DNA from 2 places in the Halobacillus amylolyticus genome. Region 1 is predicted to be linked to the other one. Evidence: a T-box and tRNA genes for the amino acid it is inferred to sense, from the RefSeq annotation. Region 1 holds a T-box; the other holds one or more tRNA genes.

Region 1 (12,295 bases):
ACACAACGGGGGCAATTGAAGGGATTAGTCATTACGTTAAAAGGAAAAGCAATGGGCCTATTTGGCAAAGATGAAGAGATCGTCATTCCTTGGACTCAAATTGTAAATATAGGGGCTGACGTTATTTTAGTGAAAAAATCGGGTTATAGTGGAGCCCTGGCGGATGAGAAGTCAAAATCTCACGAATAAGATAGGAAAAAGCGTGAATGGTGTGGTAAAATGGAGGGAAATTGAGGTGGTAGAATGACCGAGCCCTTCAAACACAAGTCGCCACGACAAATGATGTGTTTAGGTGAATACAGTGTTACAGCAGGAATAACAACAAGGCAGAACGGGTATAGTGAAGTGCCGTATGATTCACTGAATATGGGATTACATGTAGAAGATTGTAAAGACCATGTGCTTCGTAATCGCGAGTCACTTGCAGATGAATTGCAAATTCCTTTAAACCAATGGGTGATGGCTGAACAAGTTCACGGGACAGATATCCATGTTGTGAAGAAGGAGGATGGGGGAAGAGGAGCCTTTGATAAAAATGAATCGATAGCAAATGCAGATGGCTTAATTACAAATCAGAAAAATCTGCTCTTGGCAGCCTTTTATGCGGACTGTGTCCCTCTTCTCTTTCTTGATCCTAAAACTCAATGGATTGGTTTGGCCCATGCAGGATGGAAAGGCACAGTTCATGGAATGGCGGAAAAAATGATCACTAAACTTACGGAACAAGGTGCTTCCCTTAACGACATAATCATGGTGATCGGTCCATCGATTAGTCAACGAAATTATGAGGTAGACCAGCATGTAATCGATCATATTCCCGAAGAGTATAAAGAGGAAGTGAGTATCTCTAAAACGGGAAATAAATATTTATTGGGTCTGAAAGAATTGAACAAGCGATTAGCTCTAGATACGGGATTAAATGAATCCCATATTTATCAAACCGACCTATGTACTTTTGAAGAAGACAAGCTGTTTTACTCCCATCGACGCGACCATGGGCGAACAGGCAGAATGCTCGCTTATATCGGTTTAGAGTAGTTCGAGAAAGGAGAAACGATACATATATGACAGTAGCAGACAATCTGACAAACATGATGGAAACGATTGAAGATGCATGTCGCAGCTGTGGCCGCGACAAAGATGAAATTACCATCATTGCTGTGACTAAATATGTGACTGTGGAAAGGGCGAAAGAAGCACTTGAAGCAGGGATTAAAGATCTTGGAGAAAACCGTAAAGAAGGCCTTTTAGAAAAATATGAAAGCCTTGGGAACGAAGCGAACTGGCACTTTATCGGTTCACTGCAATCCCGCAAAGTGAAAGAGGTCATTGATCAAGTTGATATGATCCATTCTTTGGATAGAAAATCGTTAGCAAAAGAGATTAACAAGCGCGCTGAACACCCCGTCCCTTGTTTTATTCAAGTAAATGCAAGCGGCGAAGAAAGCAAGCATGGACTTTCACCAGATGATGTTGAAGCTTTTGTAGATCATCTTAAAGTCTATGAGCAAGTAAAGGTTGTCGGTTTAATGACAATGGCGCCTCACGTTGACCAGGAGGAAGAACTAAGAGCTGTGTTCAGAAAGCTCCGTGCCTTGCGTGATCGTATTCGCGACAAGCAGCTGCCTCATGCTCCATGTGAATACCTGTCAATGGGAATGAGCAATGATTATGCGATAGCCATTGAGGAAGGGGCTACACATATTCGTGTCGGTTCAAGTCTTGTAGGATAATAACTTAATCTAGAGGTGGTTAGAATGGGTATGAAAAATAAACTAAAATCATTTTTTACACTCGAAGATGAATATGAATACATCGAAGAAGATAGAATGGATAGCGAGGAAGAGGAGGAAGAGATTGCCCCCATGCAAAGAAATAAGCAGCGTCATGAAGGGCAAAATGTCGTAAGCTTAAAAAGTGCCAAGTCTTCATCTAAAATGGTATTAAGTGAACCAAAAAATTACAATGAAGCCCAGGAAATAGCGGATCAGCTTGTTAATCGTAAAGCGGTTGTGATTAATCTCCAGCGGGTTGATCATGGCCAAGCAAAGCGAATTGTGGATTTTCTGAGTGGTACCGTTTATGCTATAGGGGGAGACATTCAAAAACTTGGCTCCCAAACATTTCTTTGTACGCCAGACAATGTGGAAATTTCTGGTTCAATTTCGGAAATGTTAATGGCTCAAGATGATGAAGATATGAGTAGAAGGTGGTAAACGATGGCTGAGTTGTTCAATGTCTTGCTTTTTGCGCTCAATATTTACAGTTGGCTCTTAATTATTTACATTCTTTTATCATGGTTCCCCGGAGCAAGGGAATCAAGCTTCGGCGAGATCCTTAGCAAAATGTGTGAACCGTTCTTAGAGCCGTTTCGAAAAATTATTCCCCCACTTGGGATGATTGACTTATCTCCACTCGTTGCCATTTTTGTTCTTCGTTTTGCAGGAGAAGGTCTTCGAGTCTTGTTTCAAATGTTGTTATAACCGAATGGGAACAGGTTAGATGCTAGCCGTAAGCAGCCAGCCTCTCATCTGTTCTTTTTTTGTCGCGATTGGGGGGTAAATCCATGGAGATCTATCAGCATTTTAGAGAAGAAGAGCGCCCGTTTATTGATCAAGTCCTGTCCTGGCAAAGCGATGTTGAAATGCGCTTTGAACGCAAGGAAAGTGATTTTCTAAACCCAAGGGAGCAGCAGATTGTCCGTGCTATAATGGGTAACGATCCTAATCTGAAATGGGAGTTGTATGGCGGTCCAAATGATCCGGAAAGAAAACGGGCCATCATTGCACCTGAATATGAAGAAATAGCGGATCAAGATTTTAGTGTTGTTCTGCTAGAAGCAACGTACCCTGGTAAATTTGTTGCACTAGAGCATAGGGATGTGCTCGGAGCCTTTATGTCACTAGGGATTCGCAGGGAAAAGCTTGGGGATTTAATTGTCCAAGATGGCGTGATTCAAATTGTTGTGGCCTCTGAAATCAGCGATTACATACGGATGAATTTTACCGGAGTTAAGAAAGCAAACGTGACCTTCCAGGAAAAACCGCTTCCCTCGTTAATGAAAAGTAAGGAAGTGTGGCAAACAAAAGATTCTACCTTAAGTTCATTACGACTTGACGTACTCGTGAAAGAAATTTACGGTGTTTCACGAAAAAAAGCCGGCATGTATGTTGAAGCAGGACACGTAAAAGTTAACTTTAAAACGGTAGAAAATCCTTCTTTTCTATTAGAAACAGGCGACCTACTATCAGTTAGAGGTAAAGGTAGAAGCAGACTTGATCAAATAAATGGAATGACGAAGAAAGAAAAGTATCGTGTGACAACATCTAAACTAAATTAATTGGCTTAATTTAGAGGAATTACACAAAGTTATGTCGAAAGAAGTAGTAACTGTCATATATGTGAGTTCAAAAAATTGCCAAATTAGAAGCAAGAAGATCGAGGCGGCGTAGCTTTGAGCAACGGAACGTATGCTTCATGATACGTGAGTAGCGGAAAAGCAAGCCAACGAAGAGATTCGCCTCTTATCATTTGGTGACTTTTTGAACAACCCCAATATGTATCGACACTTTTAAGGAGGTGGCCGGTGTGCCTTTAACACCACTTGATATCCACAATAAAGAGTTTACACGCGGGTTTAGAGGGTATGATGAAGATGAAGTGAATGAATTTCTCGATCAAGTGATTAAAGATTACGAGATTGTGATTCGTAAGAAAAAAGATCTCGAACGTGAAGTTGAGCAAATGAATGAACGCTTAGGACATTTTAATACAATTGAAACTACTTTGAATAAATCGATTCTTGTTGCCCAGGAAACAGCTGAGGAAGTGAAGAATAGTGCAACGAAAGAGTCTAAGCTTATTGTAAAAGAGGCTGAAAAGAATGCGGATCGCATTATTAATGAGGCCCTTGAGAAATCCCGTCGTATTTCAATCGAAGTGGAAGAAATGAAAAAACAGGCAAAAGTGTTCAAAATGAGGCTGCGCATGCTCGTTGAGGCTCAAATTGATATGATCGATAATGATGATTGGGACCACCTCTTTGAAACAGAATTTGATGAAGAAATCGACTTGAAAAAAGAACTTGCAAATAATAACACTTGACTGAATGGCAATGATTACATATAATGCATAAGCATAAATAAATAATGATAAAACGTTGACAGGGAAAGTACAGAGAGAATAGCTAGGATAGCGATTCGGTGATGGTGTGAGACCGAAGCTTACCTCTGCTGGAAGATCCCCCTTGAGTTGCTATGTCGAACCTTATGTAGTAGATGTAGTCGAGTCATTCACGATACGAATAAGATAAGTGAATTAGCATGGATTGCTAATTTATTAGGGTGGTAACGCGAGTCTTCTCGTCCCTTTACAGGGGAGGGAAGGCTTTTTTATTTGAAAAGGAGGAGCATCAATGAATTACAAGGAAACACTATTAATGCCTAAAACAGGTTTTCCGATGCGGGGCAATTTACCGAATCGTGAACCGGAAATGCAAAAAACTTGGGAAGACTTAGATATTTATCAAGCAGTACAGAAGCGGACGGAAGGGCGTCCGTTATTTGTCCTGCATGATGGACCACCGTATGCTAATGGAAGTTTACACATGGGGCATGCGTTAAATAAATCGTTAAAAGACTTTATCGTTCGTTATAAATCAATGGCAGGCTACCACGCTCCATATGTACCTGGCTGGGATACCCATGGGCTGCCGATCGAATCAGCTTTAGCTAAGAAGAAGGTAGATCGTAAAAAAATGTCGATTGCTGAGTTTCGTCAGCGTTGCGCAGAATATGCTTTAGGGCAAATCGATAACCAGCGAAATGAATTTAAGCGGATGGGTGTTCGGGGCGACTGGGAGAATCCATATATTACGCTTAATAAAGATTATGAAGCAGAGCAGATTAAAGTCTTTGGTGACATGGCTAAGAAGGGATATATTTACAAAGGTCTAAAGCCGGTCTTCTGGTCCCCTTCTTCTGAATCGGCATTGGCAGAGGCTGAGATTGAATATCAAGATAAACGTTCTCCATCTATTTACGTAGCTTTTGAAGTAGAAGACGGGAAAGACCTCCTTGAAGGGGATGAGAAGTTTATCATTTGGACGACAACCCCGTGGACGATTCCATCTAACTTGGGAATTGCTTTAAATCCAGGATATGATTATGTTGTCGTACAAGTAGCCAACGAGAAATTTATCGTTGCCCAGGATTTATTAGAAACTGTCGCAGGTAAACTTGAGTGGTCAGACTACCAGGTTACGAAAGTATTCAAAGGGAAAGAAGCGGATCGAATCACAGCTAAGCACCCATTATATGATCGTAAATCACTTGTTGTTTTAGGTGATCACGTTACCGTCGATGGCGGTACAGGGTGTGTCCATACAGCACCAGGCCACGGGGAAGATGACTTTTGGGTTGGTCAGCAGTACGGTCTTGACGTTCTTTGCCCTGTCGACCACAAGGGAGTCTTTACAGAGGAAGCACCTGGATATGAAGGGCTATTTTATGATAAAGCGAATAAACCGATTTCCGATGAGTTGAAGGAAGCGGGTGCTTTGCTCAGTCTTGAATTCATTACCCACTCTTACCCACACGATTGGCGGACGAAAAAGCCGACCATTTTCCGAGCTACGGACCAATGGTTTGCTTCGATCAAAGATTTCAGAGAAGAGCTGCTTGAGGAAATCAATCAAGTAGAATGGACACCAAAATGGGGAGAAACCCGCTTGTATAATATGGTTCGTGACCGACAAGACTGGTGTATTTCGCGTCAGCGTACATGGGGCGTGCCGATTCCTGTGTTTTATGCTGAGAATGGTACCCCGATCATAACGGATGAAACCATTTTACATGTTTCTGAGCTGTTCCGTGAGCATGGTTCAAATGTTTGGTTTGAACGTGAAGCGAAAGACTTACTGCCGGACGGGTTTACTTCTGAACACAGTCCAAATGGAGAGTTTACAAAAGAAACGGATATAATGGATGTTTGGTTTGATTCAGGATCATCACACCAGGGGGTACTTCATCAGAGAGAAGGCTTAAACCGCCCAGCTGACCTCTACCTTGAGGGATCTGACCAATATAGAGGCTGGTTCAACTCATCCTTATCCACATCTGTTGCTGTTACAGGCAAGGCACCGTTTAAGGGTATTTTAAGCCACGGATTTGCTCTTGACGGAAAAGGGCGTAAGATGAGTAAATCAGTCGGAAACGTAATTATCCCTGATAAAGTAATGAAGCAGCTCGGTGCTGACATTATTCGTCTATGGGTCTCTTCAGCAGATTATCAGGCAGATGTGCGTATTTCTGACGATATTTTGAAACAAGTAGCTGAGGTCTATCGTAAAATTCGTAATACTTTCCGCTTCTTGCTAGGGAATTTGCACGACTTTGATCCAAATACAGACATGGTCGAGGACAAAGACTTACAAGAAGTCGATCAATATATGCTGCATCAGCTTAATACACTTGTTGCTGATGTCCGCAAATCTTATGATGACTATGAATTCTCTACTGTCTATAACAAAGTGCACAACTTCTGTACAATTGATCTAAGCTCCTTCTATCTTGATTTTGCAAAAGATATTCTTTATATTGAAGCGAAAGATCATCCGTACCGCCGCAGCATCCAAACCGTTTATTACAAGATTTTAACGTCACTTGTGAAGATGATGTCACCGATTATTCCGCATACCACTGATGAGGTGTGGAGCTATATTCCAGGTGTTGAAACGGCAAGTGTTCAGCTGACAGATATGCCGGAAGTAAACGATAAAGTTGATGCTGCCCTTGTAGAAAAATGGGATCACTTTATGGACATTCGTGATGATGTATTAAAGGCACTTGAAGTGGCCCGTAATGAAAAAGTGATCGGCAAATCACTTGAAGCCAGAGTCACACTAGTTCCTAAAGATGATAAAACTCGTGACGTGTTAACGAGCATTGATCATATCCATCAGCTGTTGATTGTTTCTGATGCAACAGTTGCAACAGAAGCGAACGATGCAAAGTCTTATGATCATGTCGATGTTGAGGTTACAAAGCATACTGGTGATAAATGTGAACGTTGCTGGGTGTCTTCAGATGATATTGGAAAAGATGACGATCATCCAGAGTTATGTGTGCGTTGTGCAACAGTTGTAAAAGAACATTATGAAATTTAAAAGGAAGGCGCCGCTTAGTTAAGCGGCGTTTTCGTTTTACTTTGCTTATTTACGTTTGTGTAAAAGTCTAAGAGGGGGATTTTCTTATCAAGACGATCCCATAGGACTATTTTAAGATTGTAAGGGCAAACTCTATCTAGTAAAAAAGAAAAATCAATCTGACTTCTCAACTGTTGAAAGGTATTGTATTATATAAATATAAACTTCTGGCGGAAGGTGGTATGAGGTGAATGAGAACAATAACCCTTGAGAAAATTGACAACAACATTATTGAAAATCGCAAACGTGCTAATGCAATTATTCGCACGTCCTCTCGAACTCGCGGTCGCAAAAAAAAATCTCGCACCCGTACACCTGGAGAAGTAAAAGCCTTAGATGAAATATCTATTGCCAGGTGGCAGAAAGCTGTAAGAAGAGGCAAGGTAAAAAAATTAGGCAAGAGGTCCATGTATTATGACTACAGTTGAGGACCTCCAAGAAGCGCTCACTTATCTAAAAGATAGACCAAAGTTTGAGCGTCAACTCGAATTCACTGCACTTTTAACAGAGTATTTTAAATGTAAAGGAATCAAACCTATTGTTGTAGGTGGTCTATCCGTTGAAATATATACACGGAATGACTACCATACTCATGATATTGACCTTGTAAGTGATGGTTGGAATCTATATAACGATCTCCTAACCAAACTAGGGTTTACCCGTACAGAACGAGAGTGGTATCATGTTGAATCGGAAATGGCTATAGAGGTCCCTTCCAACAACCTTGAAGGTAGTCTTGATCATGTATTTGAATTAGTTCTCCCTAACGGTAAAACTCTCTATATTATCGGTATAGAAGATATCATTATTCATCGTATAGAGGGGGTTGCTTTCACTCTAAAATACCCCAAAGAAGATGAAGACTATGAATGGGCCTATAGAATGTTCCTCATACATAAAAATGATTTGGATCTGGACTATTTGGTTGAGCAAGCTAGGAAGTTGAAAATATACCACCTAATAGAAGAATGGTGAATAAGCTGGAATAAAAGCGAATGAAGTTACGATTGCAGCTTAAGCCGCATGGTTCGGTTGGAAATGTTGTGGAGAGTGGTCATATCATATGATAAAAAAGCGAAACTCTTTTATTTGAGTTTGGCTTTTTTATTCACTTTACGTAACTTTTTATGAATCGATTATGATAAGATATCAATATTAAAGGGAGTGTTAATTACTCCTGCGTTATCAAATAGCGATTGGAATTGTACTTTTTATTTTCGCTGTTTTTACAATTAGAAGTTTGCAAAAGAATCAGTGATTGTCATGATCTTAGTCTAATAATCCATAAACATAGGCTAAGCGATGATATATACACCTAATATAACGAAAGGACGAATGGAATCGGTTGTTTCCTATTATCCCTTTTGTTTTAATTAGAATGAGGCGAACGCAGGTGTTTAGCTAGCTAATCTCGATCCTTAAAAAGGTGAATCAATAAGTGTGTGGCTTGCGGGGTACTGGTATGTTTCCTAAACAACTTGCTTCCCTATTGCAACCGAATGAATTAAAACTTCGGAGGAGGGAGGTTGTATCAAAAACGAATGTAAAAGAAGAGTTAGTTAGGAAAGGTGTTTGAGATTCATGTTACATAATCCAACAGGAAAAGAACGTTTAGGATTGGCCTTTCTACTCGGCATGCTTGGTGTATTAGGCCCGCTTAATATTGATATGTACTTACCAAGTTTCCCTGGGATTGCCGAAGACTTAGGAGCTAGCGCTTCACTTGTACAGCTCAGTTTAACGGCCTGTTTGATTGGCCTTGCGATCGGTCAAATCGTTGTTGGACCAATCAGTGATGCCCAGGGCAGAAAGAAACCTTTATTGATATTCATTTCCTTATTTGCGTTATCATCCCTTTTCTGTGCACTGGCACCGAATATTATTACATTAGTGGCAGCCCGCTTTCTACAAGGCTTCACGGCCTCAGCAGGAGTAGTTCTTTCTCGTGCAGTAGTACGTGATGTGTTTAGCGGTAGAGAGCTTACAAAGTTCTTCGCGCTTTTAATGGTCATCAATGCGACTGCACCAATGATTGCACCAATGGCTGGTGGAGCCATTTTACTCTTGCCATTTGCAACCTGGAATACAATTTTTTTCTTTTTAGGTTTCTTGGGACTTATCATTGTTTTAGTTATTGCGTTCAAATTAACGGAAACATTGCCGGCGGAGAGGCGGATTCCGAGTTCGATTGGGAATTCGGTTCGTACAATTGGCAGCTTGTTAAAGGATCGTTCTTTTATTGGTTATGCTCTGACGATCGGGTTCATTCACGGAGGAAGCTTTGCTTATGTATCAGGAACTCCTTTTGTGTATCAGGGGATCTATGATGTGTCGCCACAGGTATTTAGTATTCTATTTGGCATTAATGGCTTAGCTATAATTACCGGGAGTTTTATCATCGGGCGCCTTGGAGGAATCATACATGAAAGAAGCTTGCTTCGAACTGCTGTAATTATTGCTGTAAGTGCAACTTCAATACTTCTAATCATGACGATTATTGAAGGGCCATTAGCCACTCTTGTGATCCCTATATTTATTTACATGACCTCTATGGGAATGATTCTGACAAGTACCTTCACACTGGCGATGGAAAAACAAGGCCATCGAGCTGGAAGTGCAAGTGCTGTGTTAGGTATGCTTCCGTTACTATTCGGCTCCATGGTCTCTCCTCTTGTTGGGATTGACGAGACGACAGCTGTACCGATGGGGGCAACATTATTCATTACCTCTTTCATTGGTTCGATAACCTTTTTTAAATTAACAACGAAAAATCAAGTGGAAGAAGCTTAGGCCCCCTACTGCAGGATTTTTATCGGGCTTTTAAGATGTGTTTCCGAAAAAGGAAGCTTATCAAGTAGTGTACTGCACCCTGACTTGTTAGAAACAACTAACAAGTCAGGGTGCATTTTTTATGGAAAAAGGGATGCGATTCTTTTAAAAAATCATTTACTGGGGAACTTTAGGGCTCTTAGTTTACTAAAAAGATAAAATTGGGTTATGTTGTCAAATAATACTCTTTAAAATGAAACTTTACACAAATTGTAATCGTATATTTAGTAATTACTTACGAGAGAGTAACAAAATGATTGCATTGCCGACTTTGGCGTTATTTATTTTCTGAATAACATTCATTTTTGGACTATATGGGAGTTAGGTCGGTACGAGGGGGAGCACGATATGAAAAACTTCAGGAGATTCCTGTACGGTTGGTTTTTTATAATTATCCCCTTTGTTAATGTAACTGGATTCATAGCATGGGAGTATTTTATTTCAAATGACCCTATTGGACAAAGTATTACGGACATTCTTTCTATCCTAGCTATCTGTTATTTTTTTGGGAGCATCTTTTGGTATTTTAATATGGGTCGTGTCGAAAATGTGGCTAATCAATTCCGGGAAGAAGAAAGATAAACGGCCCTGGAGGAATTTTGTGAACTATATAGTCATAGGTAAGGAATAAGTTCTGATAACAAATTATCTACACAAGAAGGGCATTAAGGGTGTGAAATATATATCTTTTGAGTAGCGAAATGGTTAGAGAATGAATGCAGAACAATTTCAATATTAGTCTAGCCTGCTTTTAATACGAGAGGAAGGTCGATTGAGAATGGATTTCCTAAATTGGTATGATTGGATTCAACCGACTAATCCCTATGCTTCAGTATTTTTTGGAGTTATTTTCACTATTCTAATGGGATTCATTGTGTGGTTTGATACGAGGAAAATTAGAACACTTATTTGTATAATAGCAGGGGGATTAAGCTTTACCGTCGTTGGCGTTATAATCTTAAATGCTGTCGGCTATTATGGATAATTAGTTCTAAAAAGAGTTAAGCAAAATGCAGTCAAATGATAGTAAGAAACTCTAAGGAGTTTTTTGAGTGACGTTAAAAAGAGTTCGAATGGGGGAACAACCTTATGGGTTCTTTTGCAGCTTTATTAATTATTTTGCTAGCAGCTGTTGTTGATTTCTTCTGGATTGATGTAGATCGAAAACGCTGGGGATGGATGAAGAATTGGTCTAAGTTTCATAAGGTATTATTTTTCTCAGGATTCATCGCTGTCTCTATTATCATTTATGTTGGATTAAGTCTAGAATATATTTAGACTCGAGGCATTATCAATGATAATGCCTTTTTCAGTATCTTACCTAAAGGTTACTTAGCGAAAGCAACATTTCCTTGGTCACAAAGGATTTAGGGAGATTTTATACTGCAGAGGTTACATGGTTTGATTTATAATGTTGATAAAGGTGTGTAGGAGGTACGATAGGAGCACAAAAGAAGGCGTTATAAAAATTACCGAAGAATTACCTGAGAATGTGACCACTGAGGATATCATGCGTAAACTTTATGAGCGGATAAGAATAGAAAAAGGGATTAGTGAGTTAAACGAAGGTAAATCACTCTCCCATATTGAGGTAAAGGAAACTATGAATAAATGGCTGAAATATCCAGATGAATAAAAATTATATTCACGATCCGAGTATAACGGGTATAATCATGATAACAAAACCTGCCACGCCTCTTAACAGTGCGGACCAAGGTAGGTCTTTTGATTTAGGGGACACTTATGCGCGTCAGGTCTAAGCCCTCTCTCCGCTCTTCTTAAATTTGTGGTACAATAGCATAGGAAATTGATACTTGGGGGAAGTTTATGTACATATATTATTTGATTGCTGCTGCGATCGTCATAGTAGATCAAATTACTAAATGGATTGTTGTCCAAACAATGGAGATACGCGAATCGATCCCCGTGATTGAGAATGTATTCTACATCACCTCACATCGGAATCGCGGAGCGGCTTGGGGTATTCTTGAGGGACAAATGTGGTTCTTCTATATTGTGACTGTCATTGTTGTTGGTATCCTTATTTATTATATGGGGCAGTATGCCAGACAGAGCCGGTTCGTTGGTGTAGCCCTTGCATTAATACTTGCCGGTGCGATCGGGAACTTTATTGACCGCTTATTTCGTAAAGAGGTCGTTGATTTTCTTGATGTTTACATTGGAAGTTACAACTACCCGATCTTTAATGTGGCGGATTCATCCCTTGTCATAGGGGTTATTTTTGTTTTGATTGCTACATTT
Region 2 (12,295 bases), 1.5 Mb from region 1:
ACTTAAGCATTTTTGGAAGGAGTTCAAAGAAAAAACAAGAAATTTATCAAAAGTTATTGCACTACCTTTTCATTCTATGCTATATTATTAAACGTTGTCGGGAAAGACAGCACACGCAATATTGTCTTTCAAAAGGAAATAATTTTATTGAGAAAGTTATTGACTTTATAACGCAGACATGGTAAATTAGTTCTTGTCGCTAAAACGACAAACAAAACATTTTGATCTTTGAAAACTGAACGAACCAACCAGTACGTCAACATATTCTATCTATTATATAGAGAGAATTCAAACAAGCACATTCGGTGTGCAAATGAGCAAGTCATTCTCAACTTTTATGGAGAGTTTGATCCTGGCTCAGGACGAACGCTGGCGGCGTGCCTAATACATGCAAGTCGAGCGCAGGAAGCAAGCAGATCCCCTTCGGGGGTGACGCTTGTGGAATGAGCGGCGGACGGGTGAGTAACACGTGGGCAACCTGTCTGTAAGATCGGAATAACTCCGGGAAACCGGGGCTAATGCCGGGTAATCCTTTCTCTCGCATGAGGGGAAGGTAAAAGATGGCTTCTCGCTATCACTTACAGATGGGCCCGCGGCGCATTAGCTAGTTGGTGAGGTAACGGCTCACCAAGGCAACGATGCGTAGCCGACCTGAGAGGGTGATCGGCCACACTGGGACTGAGACACGGCCCAGACTCCTACGGGAGGCAGCAGTAGGGAATCTTCCGCAATGGACGAAAGTCTGACGGAGCAACGCCGCGTGAACGATGAAGGTCTTCGGATCGTAAAGTTCTGTTGTTAGGGAAGAACAAGTACCGTTCGAACAGGGCGGTACCTTGACGGTACCTAACGAGGAAGCCCCGGCTAACTACGTGCCAGCAGCCGCGGTAATACGTAGGGGCAAGCGTTGTCCGGAATTATTGGGCGTAAAGCGCGCGCAGGCGGTTCCTTAAGTCTGATGTGAAAGCCCACGGCTCAACCGTGGAGGGTCATTGGAAACTGGGGAACTTGAGGACAGAAGAGGAGAGTGGAATTCCACGTGTAGCGGTGAAATGCGTAGATATGTGGAGGAACACCAGTGGCGAAGGCGACTCTCTGGTCTGTCTCTGACGCTGAGGTGCGAAAGCGTGGGTAGCAAACAGGATTAGATACCCTGGTAGTCCACGCCGTAAACGATGAGTGCTAGGTGTTAGGGGGCTTCCACCCCTTAGTGCTGAAGTTAACGCATTAAGCACTCCGCCTGGGGAGTACGGCCGCAAGGCTGAAACTCAAAGGAATTGACGGGGGCCCGCACAAGCGGTGGAGCATGTGGTTTAATTCGAAGCAACGCGAAGAACCTTACCAGGTCTTGACATCCTTGGACCGCCCTAGAGATAGGGTCTTCCCTTCGGGGACCAAGTGACAGGTGGTGCATGGTTGTCGTCAGCTCGTGTCGTGAGATGTTGGGTTAAGTCCCGCAACGAGCGCAACCCCTAATCTTAGTTGCCAGCATTAAGTTGGGCACTCTAAGGTGACTGCCGGTGACAAACCGGAGGAAGGCGGGGATGACGTCAAATCATCATGCCCCTTATGACCTGGGCTACACACGTGCTACAATGGATGGTACAAAGGGCAGCGAAGCCGCGAGGTGTAGCAAATCCCATAAAACCATTCTCAGTTCGGATTGCAGGCTGCAACTCGCCTGCATGAAGCCGGAATCGCTAGTAATCGCGGATCAGCATGCCGCGGTGAATACGTTCCCGGGCCTTGTACACACCGCCCGTCACACCACGAGAGTTGGCAACACCCGAAGTCGGTGGGGTAACCTTTTTGGAGCCAGCCGCCGAAGGTGGGGCCAATGATTGGGGTGAAGTCGTAACAAGGTAGCCGTATCGGAAGGTGCGGCTGGATCACCTCCTTTCTAAGGAACTATGCAAGGCAACCCCTTTCTCTTACGAGAACACCGGGAAGCTGCCGCATACGGAAGGCGTACATGGTTGGTTGTTCAGTTTTGAGAGATCAAAGGAATATGATCTTGATGAATGGGCCTGTAGCTCAGCTGGTTAGAGCGCACGCCTGATAAGCGTGAGGTCGGTGGTTCGAGTCCACTCAGGCCCACCATTCTTCAACGGGGCCTTAGCTCAGCTGGGAGAGCGCCTGCTTTGCACGCAGGAGGTCAGCGGTTCGATCCCGCTAGGCTCCACCATATATAAACCTTTAAAACACAAAGATACTATTGTGTTTTATAAGTAACCCTATAAACGGGATGAACCTTGAAAACTGGATAAGATTAATCAGAACGTGGCGATCTTCTTCTGATAGAGGACGACACGGAATGACAAGACATCAAACATCAATTTTTTAACGTCTTTTCACGACGATAATAGTTAAGTGAATAAGGGCGCACGGTGGATGCCTTGGTACTAGGAGCCGATGAAGGACGGGACTAACACCGATATGCTTTGGGAAGCCGTAAGTAGGCTATGCACCGAAGATTTCCGAATGGGGAAACCCCCTGCTCGTAATGGAGCAGGATCCTTTACTGAATACATAGGTAAGGGAAGGCAGACCCGGGGAACTGAAACATCTCATTACCCGGAGGAAGAGAAAGCAAACGCGATTTCCCAAGTAGCGGCGAGCGAAACGGAATCAGCCCAAACCAGAAAGCTTGCTTTCTGGGGTTGTAGGACACTCCTTTGGAGTTACAAAAAAAGAGGATAGATGAATCGATCTGGAACGATCAGCCGGAGCAGGTAAGAGCCCTGTAGTCGACATCTTCTTTTCTCCGGAGTGGATCCTGAGTACGGCGGAACACGAGGAATTCCGTCGGAATCCGGGAGGACCATCTCCCAAGGCTAAATACTCCCTAGTAACCGATAGTGAACCAGTACCGTGAGGGAAAGGTGAAAAGCACCCCGGAAGGGGAGTGAAAAAGATCCTGAAACCGTGTGCCTACAAGTAGTCGGAGCCCATTGATGGGTGACGGCGTGCCTTTTGTAGAATGAACCGGCGAGTTACGACCGTCTGCAAGGTTAAGCTAAAGCAGCGGAGCCGCAGCGAAAGCGAGTCTGAATAGGGCGAAGCAGTAGGCGGTCGTAGACCCGAAACCGTGTGATCTACCCATGTCCAGGGTGAAGGTCAGGTAACACTGACTGGAGGCCCGAACCCACGCAAGTTGAAAATTGCGGGGATGAGGTGTGGGTAGGGGTGAAATGCCAATCGAACACGGAGATAGCTGGTTCTCTCCGAAATAGCTTTAGGGCTAGCCTCAGAATAGAAAGTCTTGGAGGTAGAGCACTGATTGGACGAGGGGCCCCTACCGGGTTACCGAATTCAGTCAAACTCCGAATGCCAACGACTTTGTTCTGGGAGTCAGACCATGGGTGATAAGGTTCATGGTCGAAAGGGAAACAGCCCAGACCGCCAGCTAAGGTCCCAAAGTGTGTGTTAAGTGGAAAAGGATGTGGAGTTGCTTAGACAACCAGGATGTTGGCTTAGAAGCAGCCATCATTGAAAGAGTGCGTAATAGCTCACTGGTCGAGTGACTCTGCGCCGAAAATATACCGGGGCTAAACACACCACCGAAGCTGCGGATTGATCCGAACGGATCAGTGGTAGGAGAGCGTTCTAAGGGCTGCGAAGTCAGACCGTAAGGACTGGTGGAGCGCTTAGAAGTGAGAATGCCGGTATGAGTAGCGAAAAAAGAGTGAGAATCTCTTTCACCGAAAGCCCAAGGTTTCCTGAGGAAGGCTCGTCCTCTCAGGGTTAGTCGGGACCTAAGCCGAGGCCGAAAGGCGTAGGCGATGGCCAACAGGTTGATATTCCTGTACCGCCTCCTTTCCGTTTGAACGACGGGGGGACGCAGGAGGATAAGGAGAGCGCACCACTGGATGTGTGCGTCCAAGCAGTAAGACGGTCGAGACAGGCAAATCCGCTCGGCAACGTCAAGCTGTGATGGGGAGGGAATTTAAGTACCGAAGCTCCTGATTTCACACTGCCAAGAAAATCCTCTAGTGAGGAAAGAGGCGCCCGTACCGCAAACCAACACAGGTAGGCGAGGAGAGAATCCTAAGGTGAGCGGGAGAACTCTCGTTAAGGAACTCGGCAAAATGACCCCGTAACTTCGGGAGAAGGGGTGCTCCTCTGCCGAGGAGCCGCAGTGAAAAGGCCCAAGCGACTGTTTACCAAAAACACAGGTCTCTGCGAAGCCGTAAGGCGAAGTATAGGGGCTGACACCTGCCCGGTGCTGGAAGGTTAAGGGGATGCGTTAGCGCTCTGCGCGAAGCGTTGAACCGAAGCCCCAGTAAACGGCGGCCGTAACTATAACGGTCCTAAGGTAGCGAAATTCCTTGTCGGGTAAGTTCCGACCCGCACGAAAGGTGCAACGACTTGGGCACTGTCTCAACGAGAGACCCGGTGAAATTATACTATGCGTGAAGATGCGCATTACCCGCGACAGGACGGAAAGACCCCGTGGAGCTTTACTGTAGCCTGATATTGAATGTTGGTACAGCTTGTACAGGATAGGTGGGAGCCTGAGAACCCGGAGCGCTAGCTTCGGTGGAGGCGCTGGTGGGATACCACCCTGGCTGTACGGACATTCTAACCCAGGACCGTGATCCGGTTCGGAGACAGTGTCAGGTGGGCAGTTTGACTGGGGCGGTCGCCTCCTAAAGAGTAACGGAGGCGCCCAAAGGTTCCCTCAGAATGGTTGGAAATCATTCGCAGAGTGTAAAGGCACAAGGGAGCTTGACTGCGAGACCTACAAGTCGAGCAGGGACGAAAGTCGGGCTTAGTGATCCGGCGGCACCGTATGGAAGGGCCGTCGCTCAACGGATAAAAGCTACCCCGGGGATAACAGGCTTATCTCCCCAAGAGTCCACATCGACGGGGAGGTTTGGCACCTCGATGTCGGCTCATCGCATCCTGGGGCTGTAGTCGGTCCCAAGGGTTGGGCTGTTCGCCCATTAAAGCGGTACGCGAGCTGGGTTCAGAACGTCGTGAGACAGTTCGGTCCCTATCCGTCGTGGGCGTTGGAAATCTGAAAGGAGCTGTCCTTAGTACGAGAGGACCGGGATGGACACACCGCTGGTGTACCAGTTGTTCCGCCAGGAGCATCGCTGGGTAGCTACGTGTGGACGGGATAAGTGCTGAAAGCATCTAAGCATGAAGCCCCCTTGAGATGAGATTTCCCCTTACGCCAAGTAAGTAAGATTCCTCAGAGACGATGAGGTCGATAGGTCCGAGGTCGAAGCGTGGTGACACGTGAAGCTGACGGATACTAATCAATCGATGGCTTATCTATATTAAAAAGCGGAGACGACCGTTTACGTCCGCTGGGCTAAGTGAGCTCACGTAAAGGCTTTGGTTTTTCAGCCTTGAAGAGAGATCGCTTAGAACATGAGGACTTGGGAGTCGGAGCTAGATTGTCAAACGTTAGAATATGATGTTGGTCTTGGATGTCTTATCCAGTTTTGAGGGTTCACCTCATAACCTATGATGTGGTGGCGAGAGCGAAGAGGTCACACCTGTTCCCATGCCGAACACAGCAGTTAAGCTCTTCAGCGCCGATGGTAGTCGGGTCGATCCCCGTGAGAGTAGGACGCGGCCACGTCAAGTTTTAAAATCATATTATTCCACCGTAGCTCAGTGGTAGAGCAATCGGCTGTTAACCGATCGGTCGTAGGTTCGAATCCTACCGGTGGAGCCACTTGCTTCCATAGCTCAGTGGTAGAGCACTTCCATGGTAAGGAAGGGGTCGCCGGTTCAAGTCCGGCTGGAAGCTCTGAAGAAGTATTTTATGGCCCGTTGGTCAAGTGGTTAAGACACCGCCCTTTCACGGCGGTATCACGGGTTCGAATCCCGTACGGGTCACCATTTTAAATTTCGAATGGGAGGATTAGCTCAGCTGGGAGAGCACTTGCCTTACAAGCAAGGGGTCGCAGGTTCGAGCCCTGCATCCTCCACCATTTTTGCCGGCCTAGCTCAACTGGTAGAGCAACTGATTTGTAATCAGTAGGTTGGGGGTTCAAGTCCTCTGGCCGGCACCATAAACGTCCATTATTATGTGGAGGGATAGCGAAGTTGGCCAAACGCGGCGGACTGTAAATCCGCTCCCATCGGGTTCGCAGGTTCGAGTCCTGCTCCCTCCACCATTTTACTTTTTTATTGAGTATTTATAGGTATAAGATATGTGAACTGGTACATACTAGATTATATAATGTTGGGCCATAGCCAAGCGGTAAGGCAACGGTTTTTGGTACCGTCATGCGCTGGTTCGAATCCAGCTGGCCCAGCCATTTTATTTTTTAATAGCGAGTAAGGCTTTTTTTATTTGTAGAAAATCAAAAAGCTCTTTTTACTAGAGCCATTAGCTCAGCTGGTAGAGCATCTGACTTTTAATCAGAGGGTCGGAGGTTCGAGCCCTCCATGGCTCATCAAAAACGGATATTGCTTTTTGCAACGTCCGTTTTTTTAACATTTATTTTTATATATAACATTGGGGCCTTAGCTCAGCTGGGAGAGCGCCTGCTTTGCACGCAGGAGGTCAGCGGTTCGATCCCGCTAGGCTCCACCAATACATATAATTTAGAAGCTGACGTCATAATAGATGTCAGCTTTTTTTTTCAACAGTAGTGCCCAGCCTGCTTTAGCTTTATCAAATAACCAATTTAATATGGAATGATTCTGATCTTACACGTAACCGTGTACTTTCTGAAAGTTATGCACACACCAGAGTAAAATATCATAATTGTGATGGTTCATCATATGTGTGATAGCTTTAACAAGGGAGGAAGCATAAATGAAAGCTATTTTTTTAGATCGTGATGGTACCCTCGGCGGTTCAGACCAAATCGAATATCCAGGGGATTTTAGTTTATATCCAGGGGTGCAGGAGAAACTACAGATAGTGCAAGTGGAAGGTATCAAACTTTTTTCTTTCACAAATCAGCCTGGCATCGCTAAGGGGCTGGCCACAATGGAAAGCTTCCGTGAAGAGTTGTATGGGTTTGGCCTGGATGGAGTATATGTCTGCCCGCACCTCCCGGTTGATCAATGCAATTGCCGGAAACCAATGATAGGTATGATTGAGCTGGCTTGTCGTGATCATGGGTTACTTCCGAGCGAATGTTTTGTAATTGGCGATCGTTTGAAGGATATGATGGCTGCTTGGCAAGCTGGATGTATGAGTATCCTCGTGCAAACAGGATCGGGTAAGGAATCTCTTAAAGAGTGGAAGCAATTAGATAAGCGTCCGACCATTAACTTCATTGCTGAAGATATTATTCATGCATTAGACTGGCTTACACTGGGCAAATAACGTATATATATGCAGAAAGATGTTCAGTTGAGTCATTCATATGAAACCATCTACAATTAAAGTAAGGAATAAAGGAGGAAACTTATTATGAATAAACAACTTTCAATTATTGGCGTACCGATGGATCTAGGCCAAATGCGCAGGGGCGTCGATATGGGGCCGAGCGCCATCCGCTATGCTGGAGTCGTTGAGCGTCTGGAGAATTTAAAGTACACGATTGAGGATTTAGGCAATATCGATATTCCACTTCCAAGTAAAAAGGACGATAATAAGTTAGACAACCTTCGTAATTTAAATGAAATTACAGAGGGCAGCCATCGTTTAGCTGTTGCTGTGGATGAAGTAGTGGAAAAGGGGAATTTTCCACTCGTCCTAGGCGGTGATCATAGTATCGCAATGGGTACATTAGCTGGCCTCTCGAAACATTATGATAATTTAGGTGTGATTTGGTATGATGCTCACGGAGATTTAAATACGGGTGACAGCTCACCATCAGGCAATATTCACGGGATGCCGTTAGCGGTCAGCCTTGGTATTGGTCATGAAAAGCTAACAGGTATTCTTGATTATGAGCCAAAAATTAAACCTGAAAATATTGTGATTATTGGCGCTCGCTCTCTAGATGAGGGAGAAAGAGTACTGATTAAGGAAAAAGGCATTAAAGTATATAGCATGCATGAAGTAGATCGTATGGGGATGACACAGGTCGTTCAAGAATCTATCGCTTACTTAAAGGACCATACAGATGGTGTTCATTTGAGCTTGGATTTAGATGGGTTGGACCCTGATGAAGCACCAGGTGTAGGTACACCGGTAATGGGTGGATTAAGTTATCGGGAGAGCCACTTGGCTATGGAGATGTTGTACCAATCCGAAATGATCACATCCGCAGAGTTTGTAGAGGTGAATCCAATTCTGGATGAGAAAAATAAAACTGCAAATATGGCAGTAGGCTTAATGGGGTCATTATTTGGAGAGAGTTTAAAGTAATTTGAGGAATTAGGAGCAGCTTACCTCTTGTGGGGTGAGTTGCTTTTGTTTTATGTTCTCAAACTCATTTAATAAGCAATCAAGCTTTACACTAATCCGTATAACACTTTCAGAGGTTAGTGAATTTTCACAGGCCAGTCTACTCATCTCCTTTCTACAAGCTTCGATTTCTTCAAGTAATTTGACTTCGTATCCCATTCTCCCCGCCTCCTTTGGAAAAAACTTTCATTTATTTTTTCTACTACCCTTTTTAATATATAATAAACATATTATTAGTTAAAGGAAAATTTTTATCAAACTTTTGAAACCTTTAGGTATTGTCATTCGTATTAGAAAAACAACCGCAAATGGCGGAGGTATAGTAAATGGAAACGATGATTAGACAAAAGATTAAAGCAGTAAGGAAAGGTGACCAATCAGCTTTCGAGGATATAGTATCCTTTTATCAAAATAAAGTTTACTATATTTGTTATCGGATGATTGGGAATGCATATGAAGCAGAAGACCTTGCTCAAGAGGCCTTTATTCGAGCATATACGAATATTCATACGTTTGATGAGCGGCGAAAATTTTCTACCTGGTTATATCGTATCGCAACTAACTTAACGATCGATCGAATTAGGAAAAAGAAGCCTGACTATTATCTCGATGCTGAGGTGAGAGGAACGGATGGATTAGATATGTATTCTCAATTGGCGATTGATCAAGCGTCGCCAGAGGAAGAGGTGGAGAGTTTAGAGTTACAAAGCTACATTCACCGTGAGATTCTGGCCCTGCCCCCTAAGTACCGTAGTGTCATTGTATTAAGATATTTAGATGAACTGGCGCTTCAGGAGATTGCGGAGATTCTGGACATTCCTGTAGGGACGGTTAAGACAAGAGTTCACCGGGGCAGGGAAGCCTTGCGTAAGAGGCTTCGACATGTGTAAAGGAGTTGAGGGAATTGAATTGCAATAAAGAAGCTGTGGCGCTTATGCATAAATATTTGGATGGTGACTTAGTTAAAGAAGAAGAGAGACGACTGCGTGATCACTTACAAGCTTGCCCATCCTGTCAGAACCATTTCCATGAGCTGAAACGTTCGATTACATTGGTGAAAAATGCCGGACCTGTAACGGCACCTTCAAATTTCACTGCCAGTGTGATGTCCAGCCTTCCTAAAGAGAAAAAGAGAAGGAATTACGTACGCTGGTTACAAAGGCATCCAATGATTACAGCGGCTGCTGTATTTTTTATATTAATGTTTAGTGGCATCTTCTCCGCCTGGAATCAGGACCATCAAGTTACCGTATCTAAGCAAGATGATTTAGTGATTCGAAATAATACGGTTATCGTGCCTGATGGAGTGACTGTCGATGGTGATTTAGTCGTTCGCAATGGCGATCTCAAAGTCGATGGTAAAATTAACGGCGATATCACATTAATTAACGGTGATATCGTAACGGATACCGGTATTGGTGATATTACGAACGGGAAGAAATATCAGGCGTATGTCAGCGGGGAGATACATGAGGTTAACCAAGTGTTTGAGTGGATGTGGTATCATATGAAAAAGTTCACAACAGATCTTTTTTCTTTTGAATAAGCAATGACAGTGACCACTATGAATGGCTCATAGTGGTTTTTCTGGTCCACCGTATGGGGGAGGTAGTTTAGTGTTGGTACATCGCCTCGGGCTTAGTCGTAGCGTGACCAGCGGATCTTAGTTAGGCTTCCACTACCCGTATTTTAACGGAATTTCCTATGTCAACCAGTCTTATAATATTTTCAAAAGTAAAAGTATGATATAATAACATAGGCTATGGCAATTTTTTATAAAAGGAAGTGTAGGCATGCTTGATGGGGGAAATGATGTATTAGATTATCTATTAATAGCAATTGATATCGCCCTTGTCTGGTTTGTTGTATATAAATTAATCATGCTTATCCAAGGAACGAAGGCCGTTCAGCTGTTGAAAGGGATCTTCGTGATACTCGGTATATGGTTATTGAGTAACTTAACTGGACTGACCACACTAAGGTGGCTGATGTCACAAGCAATGACTTGGGGTTTTCTTGGTATTATTATTTTGTTTCAGCCCGAACTAAGGAGAGCTCTTGAACAACTAGGGCGCGGCAGTTTCTTTAGCCGGACGTCCGCAGAAGAGGAAGATAAGGAAAAGTCGATTCAATCGATTATTAAGTCGTGCAATTATATGGCGAAGCGGCGTATTGGTGCTTTAATTACGATTGAACGTGAAACAGGGATGGGTGATTACGTTGAAACGGGAATTGCTGTCGGCGGGCACTTGTCGAACGAACTTTTAACAAACATATTTATACCAAACACTCCGCTCCATGATGGGGCAGTGATACTTAAAGATAATGAAATTGTGGCGGCTGCCTGCTATTTACCTTTATCTGAAAGCCCGTTTATTTCAAAAGAACTAGGCACGAGACATAGGGCGGCAATGGGAATCAGTGAAGTGACGGATGCCCTTACGATTGTCGTATCAGAGGAAACCGGAGCGATTTCCTGTACAAAAAGTGGTGAGCTACACAGAGACTTGAATCAAGAAACGCTAGAAAGTATTCTGAGAAATGAGCTTGACTTTGGATCCAAAACCCCTGCCTCAAAATCATGGAACTGGAGGGGGAAAAAGAATGGATAATTTATTTAGGAATCGGTGGTTCATTCGAATTATCTCATTGCTCTTAGCCGTGCTCTTATGGGTTTCTATTAATATTGATGACAGTATGGATTCAGAAGATCAATGGTTAGGTGAAGGTTCTTCCGAGATGGAAATTATGAATAACGTTCCCATTGAAGTTCGTTTTGATAGCGAGCAATATGTTGTAAGTGGATTGCCTCAGAACGTTGTGGTCACTGTTGAGGGTTCGAACAGTGCCATAACCCCTGTCGTCAGGCAACAGAGCTTCACGGTATATGCTGATTTAACTGATTTAGGACCCGGTACACACGAAGTATCTCTTCAACACACAGGGATAACGAGCAATCTAACTGTCAATATTGACCCCAAAGAAGTCGAAGTGACAATCGAGGAGAAAGACAGCAAGGATGTTGGGGTGAACGTGGACTATATTAATGAGAATGAGATTGAAAATGAATATGTGATAGGGGAAGCCAAGGTTGATCCAGAACAGGTCACCATCACAGGGTCAGCAAGCGTGATTGACCGTGTTGCTCTTGTCCAAACGATTATTGATGTCGGATCAGCTGAGGGTACAATTGAAGATGTGGAAGCACCCGTGAAAGTCTATGATGCACAAGGGAATGAGCTGAATGTCTTGTTAGATCCATCAACGGTTGAGGTAACCGTCCCTCTTACCAAACCAAAGAAGACGGTACCGGTTTCAGTTACACCACAAGGAGGAGCACCTGAAGGGGTTATTATTGATTCTATCACGACAGAGACGGAGGAAGTGGTGATCAGTGGTCCTAAGGATGTGCTTGCTCAGATAGATACCTTAAGTGACATACCAGTCGATGTGACAGAGATTTCTGGGGATCAGACAGCGGAAATTGAAATTCCGTTGCCAGAGGGAGTCAATAGTGTTGATCCTAAAAAAATAGAAGTTGAAATAATTGTAGACCAACAAGCGCAATAGATAAATGGAGAACGAATAATAGGGGATTAGGAAAGAGAGGTTGCTGTTATGGGTAAATATTTTGGAACAGATGGAGTCCGTGGTGTTGCAAACAAAGAGCTTACACCTGAGTTTGCTTTTAAACTGGGACGTTTTGGCGGCTATGTACTGACTAAAAACGTCCAAAGACCGAAAATATTAATCGGACGAGATACACGTATTTCAGGTGAAATGTTTGAAGGAGCACTTGCTGCTGGACTTCTATCAATTGGTGCAGAAGTCATGCGCCTGGGTGTCATTTCTACTCCTGGAGTAGCTTACTTAACAAAAGCTCTTCAAGCTGAAGCGGGTATCATGATCTCCGCTTCACATAACCCCGTTGAGGATAATGGAATTAAATTCTTCGGTCCTGACGGG

The links. A T-box is a leader RNA that pairs with one kind of tRNA and senses whether it is charged. The one in region 1 lies ahead of ileS (isoleucine--tRNA ligase), so its partner is inferred to be a tRNA-Ile.
Region 2: it encodes a tRNA-Ile, which carries the amino acid that the T-box ahead of ileS (isoleucine--tRNA ligase) is inferred to sense. The anticodon was not compared.

Annotation. Positions count from the first base shown of each region.
Region 1 covers NZ_CP095075.1:978,170-990,464, reverse strand. The annotation lists gene MUO15_RS05255 (YlmC/YmxH family sporulation protein) at 1-189, shown strand, start outside; gene pgeF (peptidoglycan editing factor PgeF) at 244-1,038, shown strand; gene MUO15_RS05245 (YggS family pyridoxal phosphate-dependent enzyme) at 1,065-1,733, shown strand; gene MUO15_RS05240 (cell division protein SepF) at 1,758-2,216, shown strand; gene MUO15_RS05235 (YggT family protein) at 2,220-2,483, shown strand; gene MUO15_RS05230 (YlmH family RNA-binding protein) at 2,567-3,340, shown strand; gene MUO15_RS05225 (DivIVA domain-containing protein) at 3,589-4,104, shown strand; T-box leader at 4,151-4,372, shown strand; gene ileS (isoleucine--tRNA ligase) at 4,415-7,165, shown strand; gene MUO15_RS05215 (hypothetical protein) at 7,396-7,632, shown strand; gene MUO15_RS05210 (hypothetical protein) at 7,619-8,179, shown strand; gene MUO15_RS05205 (Bcr/CflA family efflux MFS transporter) at 8,786-9,994, shown strand; gene MUO15_RS05200 (hypothetical protein) at 10,382-10,615, shown strand; gene MUO15_RS05195 (hypothetical protein) at 10,812-11,018, shown strand; gene MUO15_RS05190 (hypothetical protein) at 11,123-11,311, shown strand; gene MUO15_RS21600 (hypothetical protein) at 11,544-11,669, shown strand; gene lspA (signal peptidase II) at 11,861-12,295, shown strand, end outside.
Region 2 covers NZ_CP095075.1:2,500,875-2,513,169, reverse strand. The annotation lists rRNA gene MUO15_RS12955 (16S ribosomal RNA) at 335-1,900, shown strand; tRNA gene MUO15_RS12950 (tRNA-Ile) at 2,024-2,100, shown strand; tRNA gene MUO15_RS12945 (tRNA-Ala) at 2,110-2,185, shown strand; rRNA gene MUO15_RS12940 (23S ribosomal RNA) at 2,365-5,284, shown strand; rRNA gene rrf (5S ribosomal RNA) at 5,480-5,593, shown strand; tRNA gene MUO15_RS12930 (tRNA-Asn) at 5,615-5,689, shown strand; tRNA gene MUO15_RS12925 (tRNA-Thr) at 5,693-5,764, shown strand; tRNA gene MUO15_RS12920 (tRNA-Glu) at 5,782-5,856, shown strand; tRNA gene MUO15_RS12915 (tRNA-Val) at 5,873-5,948, shown strand; tRNA gene MUO15_RS12910 (tRNA-Thr) at 5,954-6,029, shown strand; tRNA gene MUO15_RS12905 (tRNA-Tyr) at 6,049-6,134, shown strand; tRNA gene MUO15_RS12900 (tRNA-Gln) at 6,204-6,278, shown strand; tRNA gene MUO15_RS12895 (tRNA-Lys) at 6,344-6,416, shown strand; tRNA gene MUO15_RS12890 (tRNA-Ala) at 6,481-6,556, shown strand; gene MUO15_RS12885 (HAD-IIIA family hydrolase) at 6,782-7,300, shown strand; gene rocF (arginase) at 7,388-8,290, shown strand; gene MUO15_RS12875 (aspartyl-phosphate phosphatase Spo0E family protein) at 8,300-8,488, opposite strand; gene sigW (RNA polymerase sigma factor SigW) at 8,656-9,219, shown strand; gene MUO15_RS12865 (anti-sigma factor family protein) at 9,234-9,875, shown strand; gene cdaA (diadenylate cyclase CdaA) at 10,123-10,941, shown strand; gene MUO15_RS12855 (CdaR family protein) at 10,934-11,899, shown strand; gene glmM (phosphoglucosamine mutase) at 11,948-12,295, shown strand, end outside.